3 regions of the Tumebacillus algifaecis genome follow, and region 1 is predicted to be linked to each of the others. Evidence: riboswitches for the same ligand, from Rfam matches in the RefSeq annotation. Region 1 holds a riboswitch; each other region holds the start of a gene.

Region 1 (3,453 bases):
CCGGGCGCGATGTTGTAGCGGGGTCGGTAGTCATAGGTAGGCTCGGGCACATCGAAGCGCAGAGCGAGTTGATCGGGTGTGATGGTCAGGGTGAATCGTCCGCACATAGGAACACCTCCTCTGATCATGATACCACGAGCGGAGTCAAGGAGGAGAAATCAGGAGAGAAGTGAAAGTACAACGGGACAGAAAAGGAGGGCGACACGGGATGCAGTTGGAGACGAAACAGAACGGTCGATTTGAAAAATTGGCCGCCTATGTGGAGCAGATCAACCACCTGAATGGTGGGAGCGGGTCGGCACTTCTGGTCATCCAGCGGGATGAGATCGTGATGGAGCGATACGCTGGCTTTCATTCACATGCGGCAGGGGCGCGGAAGGTGACAGCCAGCTCGCAGTTCAATGTCGCCTCGGCCAGAAAAAGCTACATTGGATTGGCGGCGGCGTGGGCCATATATGCAGGAAAGCTTGGCGGTCTGGACGATCTCGTGCTCGACTATCTGCCAGAGTATGACGACGATTTGCTACAGGGGACGACGATCCGGCATCTTGTGACGCATACGCATGGCTTGCATGCTGATGCCGATGGCAAGCTGTATCGCGAGTTTGCTCCAGGAAGTTCGTGGGCCTATCGCGGGGTGAATGTGGTGATGATGACGGAGATCATCCGCCGTGCGACGGGGAAGACGGTGGCAGAAATTTTGCAGGACACGGTGTTCGGGCCGCTCGGATTCACAGAGACCGGATGGCGCACAGAAGCTACGGAGCAGTTGGTGTCGGTGATTTTGGATCGGCCGGAGGAGACGGAGTTGGTGCTGGGCACAGATGGCAGCGGGGACGGAATGCAGCGCAATCTGTTTGTCTCGGCGCGCGAGTTCGCCATGTGGGGGTACTTGCATCTGACGCGCGGGCGAGTGAACGGCAGACAGGTCGTGCCTGCGGAACTTGTACGGCTGGCGACAGAGGTGCAAAGTCCTGAGCTGTCCGATCCCGATCTGCCTTCGATCGGCTGTTTTTGGTATGTGCAGGATCGGCAGGCTTTGCGAAGTGAGATTGGCTCTACGGTTCCCAAAGGCTCGTATCAAATTCTTGGCGTGACAGGTCCGGCCCTGTTGGTGGTGCCGGAAGAGGAGCTTGTCGTCGTCAGGATGTGCAACAAACGTTATAACTACAGCGGACCGGATGGGGACTATCTGCACTACCTCCGTGAGTTTGGCGACTGTGTGATGCGGTGTGTACGCTGAGTCGAGCAGTTTTACCTATACTGTAATCGAAGTATTTTACACAGACGGAGAAAAACAGTTGCGGTTTATGCTCTCGTCCAGTCTGTATGCTATGCCTGCGACCACCGTGCATAGCAAGATTTTGGGTCTGAAGTGGCTTGAAGCGGACGGGTAATCTGTGCTTAAATGGCGCAGAAGCAATCAGGAGCCGTACAAGTAGCTCAAGACGAAAAGCAAAGCCGGTTTGCTCGAACGGATCGAAGCGGCGGTGCGATATGAACAGGAGTGAGCACATGGAACGAGAGAAGCGACAAGGCATGACGCTGGTCTACACCGGTGATGGCAAAGGCAAGACGACCGCGGCGATGGGGCTGTGCGTGCGAGCGGTCGGGCGTGGGTACAAGGTACTGATTTTGCAGTTTATCAAGTCGCCGGAGCGTACCTATGGTGAGCAGATCGCCTTGGAAAAATTGGGCGTGGAAATCCGCCAGCTCGGGATCGGGTTTACCTGGACGAAGACGCCGGAGGAGCATCGGGCGGCACTGAAAAGCGCTTGGACGGTGGCGAAGGAGAGCGTGCTGTCGGGGGAGTACGATCTGGTGATTTTGGATGAGTTGAACAATGCGCTGTCGATCGAGCGCTTTCCTGTGGCCGATGTGTTGCCGTTGGCAGAGGTGCTCGAAGCGATCCGAACTCGCCCGCATTACGTGCACCTGTTGATCACCGGGCGCAACGCTTTGCCAGAAGTGATCGAACTTGCCGACTTGGTGACGGAGATGAACCCGGTCAAGCATTACTATGACGAAGGCATCCCCGCTGTTTTTGGCATCGAGTATTGATTTTTCGCGCGGCTTGCCGTAGTCTATGAGCTAGAAAAATGGATGTCAATCGACAGGTGCCCGTCACGACGGGAGAATAGGGAAGCAAACGCGCGGGCCCGCCGCTGTATTCGGGGACCCTCTCTGACCACTGGACCGATTCGGTCTGGGAAGGACAGGGAAGATGGGGATGATCCGAGAGCCAGAAGACCTGCCTGTCGAGATGGATCGTTTTGTTTGGATTTGGAAAGTCCAAGCCTTTTTAGGCTTGGACTTTTTCTATTTTCTTGAAGGGATGATGTGCGATGATCAATGCGGCAAAAGAACGTTGGGACATTTTGACGAAACCGCCGGGAAGCCTCGGGAAACTGGAGGAGATCGGAATTCGTTTGGCAGGGTTGCAAGGCACGGTGTTCCCGAAGGTGGAGCAGCGCGCCGTGGTGGTGATGTGCGGCGATCATGGTGTGACCGAGGAAGGGGTGAGCGCGTTCCCATCCGCTGTAACGGGGCTGATGATGCAAAACTTCGCCAACGGCAAAGCGGCGGTGAACGTGTTGGCCCGGCAGATGAACTGTGCGGTGCATGTGGTCGATGTCGGCAGTCGGGTGGAAGGAGACGTGCCGGGCGTGCTCTCGCGAAAGGTGCGCATGGGCACAGCCAATCTGGCAAAAGGGCCAGCGATGACGAAAGAGGAGGCCCAGCAGGCGATCGCAGTCGGCGTGGAGACGGTCGAACGGTTGCATACGCAAGGCGTGCAGGTGGTCGCACTTGGCGAGATGGGCATTGGAAACACGACGCCGAGCGCGGCGCTGGCCGCCGTTTTGCTCGGGCGAGCTGAGTGGATCGCAGAAGCAGTGGGCGAGGAACAAGCGGGTTCCAAAATGAGTCCTGACGAGTGCGCACCGTCTGCCAGTGCGGAGAACGAGGCGGCGCTGTTGCAGTTGGTCGGTCGCGGAACTGGCATCGCGGATGAGCAAGTGTTGCACAAGGCGCGCATCATCGCGCAGGCGATCGCGGTCAATCGGCCGGATGCGAACGATCCGCTCGATGTGCTCGCCAAACTGGGCGGGCTGGAAATCGCCGGGCTGGTCGGTGTCGTCCTCGGCGCGTGGGAGCGCAAGATGGCGGTGATCGTGGACGGCGTGATCGCGGCGGCGGCGGCGCTGGTCGCCGTACGGATGGAAGAACGGGTGAAACAGGCACTGTTCGCGTCGCATCTTTCCCAGGAGCCTGCCCACCTTGCCCTGTTGCAGGAAATCGGGTTGGAACCACTGTTGATGTTGGAGATGCGCCTCGGGGAAGGAACGGGGGCGGTGCTGGCGATTCCGCTGTTGGAAGCCGCTTGTCGATTGGTGTCGGAGATGGCCACGTTTGCCGATTTAGGTCTCGACAAGCCCTAATTTTTCACCTATA
Region 2 (3,453 bases), 1.2 Mb from region 1:
AGTTGGCCGTATCCTCGGCAAAAGTGGTCGATGTCGCGCTTAAATATGGCTATGATCCCCCTGAGTCATTCTGTAAAGCGTTCCGAAAGCTCCACGGTGTCTCCCCGTCGGCCGCCCGGAAACCGGGCGTGTCGATCAAAGCCTTCCCCCGCGTTTCGTTCGAACCGCACGCGCTGGGCGACGCGGAAGTGGATTATCGCATTGTGGAAAAAGAAGCGTTCACCGTCGTCGGGAAGTCGGCAGAGCTCGTTTGCGGTCAAGATGGCCGTACCCGACAGTGGTTTTGGGGGGAAAGCCGGAAGGACGGCACGCTTGACAAGCTGAGCTCGCTCTCTACGGAGACGCCTTTGCTTGGCCTAACCATGAGTTTTGAGGAAGAATTCACATACATGATCGCAAGGGAAGCAGACGCCGCTTCTTTAGATTTGGCACAGGGATGGTCCGTCCAAACGATTCCGGCTGCCACTTGGGCGATCTTCCCTTGTTCGGGGCCGCTGCCGGGGGCGATGCAGAGCGGATTGCGCAAAATTTACAAGGTGTGGTTTCCGGCGACCGAATTTGAGCATGCAGGTTTGCCGGAGATTGAAGTGTATTTGCCGGGAGATGCCCAGGCGGAAGCGTATCGCTGCGAGGCTTGGATTCCGATTCTGAAAAAAACGAACATCTAAAAAGCCAACTTCCTCCGCAGGGGGAGTTGGCTGGGCATAGATGGCGTGCACGTGAGTTCGGAGATGAAAAACGGAGTCGCAGAAGGTGCTGGATCGGCTGGCCGAAGAGCTGCCGGAAGCTTACGGCGGGCTGCACCAAAAGTGAAAGGACATTTTTGTCACTCTACAGTAACAAAAAGTTCATTCTGACTGTGTCCCGTGAGATAAGCACGGCACACAGTCTTTTTTAGAAGGAGAGAGGCATTCGAAATGGCCGTTATACTCGCCCCGTTTGAAGTCTGAAACTATCAAGAACTGAGGTTTGTCCAGATTGGAAACGACGCTTCCACCTGTTCATGAGCCTCCCAGTCTGTATGCTATTATATGGAAGCAAAAACTCCGACTATCTGACTCACACCAGCGATGATCGCAAAAGGTATATCAAAAGGGGATGTGCGGTATTCGGGAGTTACGATCATGATAAAGGTCTTACCTCCCGTAACCAAGGTAATTCTGCGAATCTGGTCGCCTGATTTTCCAAAAATTGCACCCCTCCGACTCCCCGATGCGTTTCAGGCGTCCAACGTCCCTTACACAAATGAAGACTACAGATTGCCATAGCATGGCATCTTCTTTATACTGAATAGTAATTTGATAGGACGCAACTAGGTGCCCTTTTGATAAAGGGATAATAGGGAATCGGGTGAAAATCCCGAGCGGTCCCGCCACTGTAACCGAGGAGTTCTCTTTCACGCATGCCACTCGATAAGTATCGGGGAAGACGAAAGAGCGCATTGATCCGGAAGCCAGGAGACCTGCCTAGCTTGCCGCACCAGATAAACCTTCGAGGAGAGGAGAGGTGTACGAATAAGGAAGCGGCCTGGTTTTCTTTCTTTGCGTCGTTTTTTTGATTGTACGCGTAGCCCCATCTGCCAAGGTGGGGCTTTTTGTGCTGTCAGGCATCGTGTTTTCTGGGGCCTGCACCAGCAGACATTGAGGAAAGGGAGTTGCAAATTGAACTCGATTCAATCCATTGGACAAGCAAAACCGACTCGATTCGTAGGTGGGCTTTCGTGGAGAAACCTGCTTTTGCTGCTGATCGTTTTGTGTTTGGTGTCGATCACGATGGCAGTCATGCTCGGTCCAGTCAAAATCGCGCCCCTTACCGTATGGAAAGTGGCCATGTCCCATCTTCCTTTTTGGGGACCATCCATTGTGCCGGATTGGAGCAAGGCGCAAGAGCACATCATCTGGGAGATCCGGTTTCCCCGTGTGATTCTGGCGGCTGTAGCCGGCGCCGGACTTGCCTTGGCAGGGGCGGTGATCCAGGCACTGCTGCGCAACTCGCTTGCAGACCCGTACATTCTGGGCGTCTCGTCCGGTTCATCCGTAATGGCTGTCATGGTTATCATTTTCGGAGCATTGCCGATGTTCGGACAGTATGCGCTAAGCATCGCGGCTTTCCTAGGGGCACTTGTTTCGATGATCGTCGTCTATATGCTGGCAAACGTCTCAGGAATCATCACCACTTCACGCCTGCTGTTGTCAGGAATCGCGATCTCCATGGTGCTATCTTCCATCACCAGTTTTATCGTGATGATGGCACCGAGGGAGCAGGGAATTCGCGATGCCATGTTCTGGATGATGGGGAGCTTTTCCGGTGCCAAATGGGAATATGTGATCATTCCCGGTTGTGCGGTGTTCGTCGGATTCATTTTTTTACTGTTTCAATATCGCGGCCTCAACGCGCTGTTGATGGGGGAGGAAGCAGCGAAAACACTTGGGATCAACACCAATTCGTTGCGAAAAGTACTTCTCATCGTCGCCTCGCTTCTTACCGGGGTGATTGTGGCGGTATGTGGTTCGATTGGGTTTATTGGACTGATGATTCCGCATATCGCGCGTTTTCTGGTTGGCTCTGATCATCGGAGGGTCCTTCCGGTCAGTGTATTGCTCGGAGTCTTGCTGGCGATCTGGGGAGATGTTTTGGCCCGTTTGGTACTGGCGCCGGAAGAAGTGCCGATCGGAGTGGTGACGTCGATTTGCGGCGGTCCGTTCTTTATTTGGCTTCTGCGGCGCAACTCCTATACGTTTGGCGGTGGAAACCGATGAGTGTAAAAGCAGAGAACGTCTCTTTCCGTATTGGGCAATCCTCGATCATTCGAGATATCACCTTACAGGTATCCGACAAAAAATTCGTCGGATTGATTGGACCAAACGGCTGTGGGAAATCGACACTGCTCAAAATGATCTACCGCGTTTTGAGACCGGATACAGGCACCGTCTATTTGGATAACGAGGAATTGTATCGGATGCCCGCGCGCTCCGTTTTTCAGCGGATGGCAGTGGTCAGTCAGGAATCAACTCACAACTTTGATTTTTCGGTTCAAGAAATCGTGATGATGGGACGCACTCCCCATAAGGGGATGTTTCAATCGGATACGGTTGAGGATCTGGACATCGTGGAACAGGCCTTGTCGCGTGTGGACATGACCGAGTACGCCAAGCGGAGTTTTATGAGCTTGTCCGGCGGAGAAAAACAGCGTGTGTTGATCGCGAGGGCCCTTGCCCAGCAGGCGGAGATCATTGTTCTGGATGAGCCAACCAATCACTTGGACATTCGTCATCAACTGCAACTGATGGATCTGGTCAAAACTCTCGATATAACCGTACTGGCAGCGCTGCATGATTTGAACCTCGCTTCCGTCTATTGTGACGAGCTGTATGTCGTGCGTGATGGCAGTATCGTTGTGTCCGGACCGCCGGAGGATGTGATGACACCCGAATTGTTGCGGGAGATTTTTGG
Region 3 (3,453 bases), 890 kb from region 1:
GCGGAACGGGACGGGCTTGGCTTGATACGGGGCCAAACTGATCTCATCGGCAAAGCCCCGTGATAACAGGCCGTGAGAAAGACCGCGGTATTGGTGCATCGTCTTGGCAAACAGATGCACGACCAGATGGGCCAAATCGTGCAGGGAGCGCGAGAAACCAACATATCCCCCTCGGGCCCGCTGCGCGACGTTGATGTCATGTGCAGTGTCTGCCAACAAGAAGATAAAGCGGTACATGATCAGCATCAGCTCCAGGACGAGGGAGGGGACGCGCAGCCGTTTTAACACCTGTAGCAGTTCGGTGAACGGCGTGGTCAGGATCAGAAAAAACATGCAGGACAAGCAGGCTGCGATCCGCATAAACAGTTCTCCCGCGCGAAGGAGTCCGCTGTCTGTGATATAGAGTCCAGTATCAGCAAACAACGGGATGAACATCATCCCGTTGTGCTTGAGAAAGTCTGACTCCGACCCGATTTCCAACAGGAGGGCCGGGCTTCCTGCGACGAAGAACAGACAAGAGACAGCGAATAAGAGCAGAAAAGATCGGAAAGGGATACGGGCATAGCGCACGGTCCACACGATGATCCAGACGGCGATGAGCAGTTGGACGAGCGGGTGACTGGAGATGGCCAGCACAAACAGGGCGGCCGCAAAACCACATTTCCACAGCGGTGAAACGGAGCGAAATGCATTGCTGTAGGAAAGGGTGTCGATCAGCCGGATCATTGTGTTTTTGCTTGGGTGGACTTCCCTTTTAACCGTCCAAATGTGTATCCGACCACTCCAGCGCCAAGAGCTGCTTGCAAGGCGAACAACATGCTTTCCGTCTCCGAAGGCAGTTCGGTCAGCGCGTTGAACCACGGCTCATAGGTTGGATCGATCTCGAGAATCGCTTCTTCGGCAGCTCCGTCCGCTCCGCCAAATTCGGCGTTGATCAACAACAGCGGAAGCAAGGCAAGGAGGATGACGGCGAGCAAGAGGAGGGCATTTTTCATACCGATTTTCATGAACGGATAGCTCCTTTCATTTTGCGATTGAGCAGGGACAGCTCTTCTGTGTTGTATTTTTGCAGCCAGTTCCAGACCAGTACGGTCAGCAAGCCTTCACTGATCGCCAGAGGAATTTGAGTGAGTGCAAAGATGCTACCGAACTTTGCAAAGGAAGCCAAGATCCCACCCGTTTCGGAAGGAAAAGCGAGCGACAATTGCAGCGACGTGACAACATAGGTGGAGAGGTCGGCAAACATCGCAGCTGCGAAGATGGCGATTTTTTGCTGACCGGTGGTGTTCATCAGCAGCTTGTACATGAAGTAACCGACAAACGGGCCAGCCACCGCCATCGAGAAGGCGTTGGCGCCAAGCGTGGTCAGACCTCCGTGCGCCAGAAGCAGAGCTTGGAAGAGCAGGACGATCGAACCGAGCACGCTCATCGGCAGTGGGCCGAACATGACGGTGCCGAGGCCAACTCCGGTCGGATGCGAGCTGCTGCCTGTAACTGAGGGGAGTTTCAGCGCGGAGAGGACGAAGGTGAAGGCGCCGGCCATGCCGATCATCAGCTTCAATTCGGGGTTTTCTTTGGTGATCTTTACGAGGGCGCGCAGACCGAGCACAAAGAAGGGCAGGAACACAGCCCACCAGAAGAGGGACCAGCCTGGGGAGAGAAACCCTTCCATGATATGCATCGCATAGGCAGATTCAGATGCGTTCAGATACAGATAAATCGTCAGGGCGAAGGTGAGTAGCAATGGTGCGATCTTGCGAACTTTCTTCATCGTGTGTACCTCCTGTTCATGTTTAGACATAAAAAAACCAATCCATAAGCGATGGATTGGTCTAATGTACGCACAAGCAAACGACAACACAGCGTGTTGTTGTTTGAACTTCTCGTACACCACTCCTTTCCGCGAAGGATGATAGGTGTAACAAACGAGGTAGGTCTCCTGGCTTGGGATCGTCATTCTCTTTCGCCTTCCCCGATCGAGGATCGAGTGGCCTGTGGAAAGAGAACTCCCCCTATACAGTGGCGGGACCGCTCGGGATTTGCACCCGATTCCCTGTTACCCCTTGCGTTGGCAAGGGCACCTGTTTGCTCACGATATTTACTTTCCAGTCTACTATTCGGAATGCAGAGGAGAAATCCTGCCTGCTTCCCATTGATTCTGAATTTCTGGGCGCAGCAGATCTTGCTAGGTGTCGAGGGAGCGATCGCCAAGACTGTTGCGCGGGAGGTTGGGATCATGGAGCGAGTTCGCTTCCTAGCTGGTGTTGGCTGGCTCCTAGCCGAGCAGGTGGAACGGGACGTTCGGCTCGCTGTCTGGGCAATTAAAGATGCGGGAGTTCGCTTGCCAATTGTGCAAGGCGACGGTTGGCCTGATCGTTGAACAGGCCGCCGTGGTAGCAGATGACCGTTTCGATGTCGTAGCGGGTCAGCGTCTGCAGGGAGTGGATGGCGGTGTCCATGTCGAGCGTGTAATCAGGATGCGGGCCTTGCAGTTGACCGTCCACCACCATCAGCGCGTCGCCTGCGATCAACGTTTTGCTCGCCGCGTGGTACAGGCTGATATGTCCGGGCGTGTGACCTGGCGTGTCGAGGATGGTGAGGCCGCCGCCGATGGGCAGTTGTTCGCCGTCTGTCACCGTTTTGTCAACGGGTGCTTTGGGAGGATGCTGCAACATGGAGAGGAACGCGTTGCGCCACTCGACAGGCACATCGGGTGGGAGCGACGCTTCCGCCTGAGCGATCGCCGCGGGCGTAAGTTTCAAGAGTTGTTGTTCGCCTTCGATGTACGGTTTTTCCACGGCGTTGGCGAGGACTTCGATCTTCTGCGGCGCCGCTTCGAGAATGGTCGGCAAACTGCCGATGTGATCGAGGTCTTGGTGGGTCAAAATGAGATGGCTGAGCTTCTCAAACGGCAGGCCAGCCTGTTCGACCGCGGCGCGCAAGAGCGGCAGTTGGCCGGGGTATCCAGCATCGATGAGCACCGCTGTGTGTTGATCCCAGAGCAAAGTCGGAAAGATGGTTTCCACTCTTCCCATCATCGGTGCTGATATTTCGAGCATTTTCAAACCGCTGGTTGGCTGCATCTGAATCCCTCCATTTTTTGGTTCTCTTGTAGTTCGATGTGGAAAAATATGATTCCTGCTTGCATATATTTAAATATTACTATCTGTTAAAATGGAGATAAGTCGATGATGAAGATGGGAGTTGCGCTATGAAAACCAGGGCCACTTCACAACGAACAAATGGGACGGGGCGGGCGGCCAGCAGGACGACTCCCGCTCCGTCTGCCAGAAGCACGTCACATCCGATTGTGCAAATGCAACAGCTCGTGGGCAATAAACGCACGTCACAGATGCTCTACAGTCTGGTACAGGCCAAGCAATCGAGGACGTCTCAGCCTGTTGCACAGCGGATGAAGATCGTCGAGAGCGGGGAAGAGGTTGGGTTGGACGA

What was found. Region 1 has a riboswitch for cobalamin ahead of CIG75_RS16955 (nicotinate-nucleotide--dimethylbenzimidazole phosphoribosyltransferase). Riboswitches for the same ligand answer to the same signal wherever they lie in the genome.
Region 2: it holds a riboswitch for cobalamin, as region 1 does, so the genes downstream of both, CIG75_RS02545 (FecCD family ABC transporter permease) here and CIG75_RS16955 (nicotinate-nucleotide--dimethylbenzimidazole phosphoribosyltransferase) in region 1, are expected to answer to the same signal.
Region 3: it holds a riboswitch for cobalamin, as region 1 does, so the genes downstream of both, CIG75_RS01060 (energy-coupling factor ABC transporter permease) here and CIG75_RS16955 (nicotinate-nucleotide--dimethylbenzimidazole phosphoribosyltransferase) in region 1, are expected to answer to the same signal.

The regions. Positions count from the first base shown of each region.
Region 1 is NZ_CP022657.1:3,832,279-3,835,731, reverse strand. Features, by position in the region: gene CIG75_RS16970 (SOS response-associated peptidase) at 1-107, opposite strand, end outside; gene CIG75_RS16965 (serine hydrolase domain-containing protein) at 209-1,243, shown strand; gene cobO (cob(I)yrinic acid a,c-diamide adenosyltransferase) at 1,498-2,061, shown strand; cobalamin riboswitch at 2,099-2,273, shown strand; gene CIG75_RS16955 (nicotinate-nucleotide--dimethylbenzimidazole phosphoribosyltransferase) at 2,346-3,440, shown strand.
Region 2 is NZ_CP022657.1:513,324-516,776, forward strand. Features, by position in the region: gene CIG75_RS02540 (AraC family transcriptional regulator) at 1-668, shown strand, start outside; cobalamin riboswitch at 1,298-1,484, shown strand; gene CIG75_RS02545 (FecCD family ABC transporter permease) at 1,671-2,759, shown strand; gene CIG75_RS02550 (ABC transporter ATP-binding protein) at 2,756-3,453, shown strand, end outside.
Region 3 is NZ_CP022657.1:201,107-204,559, forward strand. Features, by position in the region: gene cbiQ (cobalt ECF transporter T component CbiQ) at 1-726, opposite strand, end outside; gene CIG75_RS01055 (energy-coupling factor ABC transporter substrate-binding protein) at 723-1,007, opposite strand; gene CIG75_RS01060 (energy-coupling factor ABC transporter permease) at 1,004-1,771, opposite strand; cobalamin riboswitch at 1,913-2,100, opposite strand; gene CIG75_RS01065 (MBL fold metallo-hydrolase) at 2,322-3,083, opposite strand; gene CIG75_RS01070 (hypothetical protein) at 3,212-3,453, shown strand, end outside.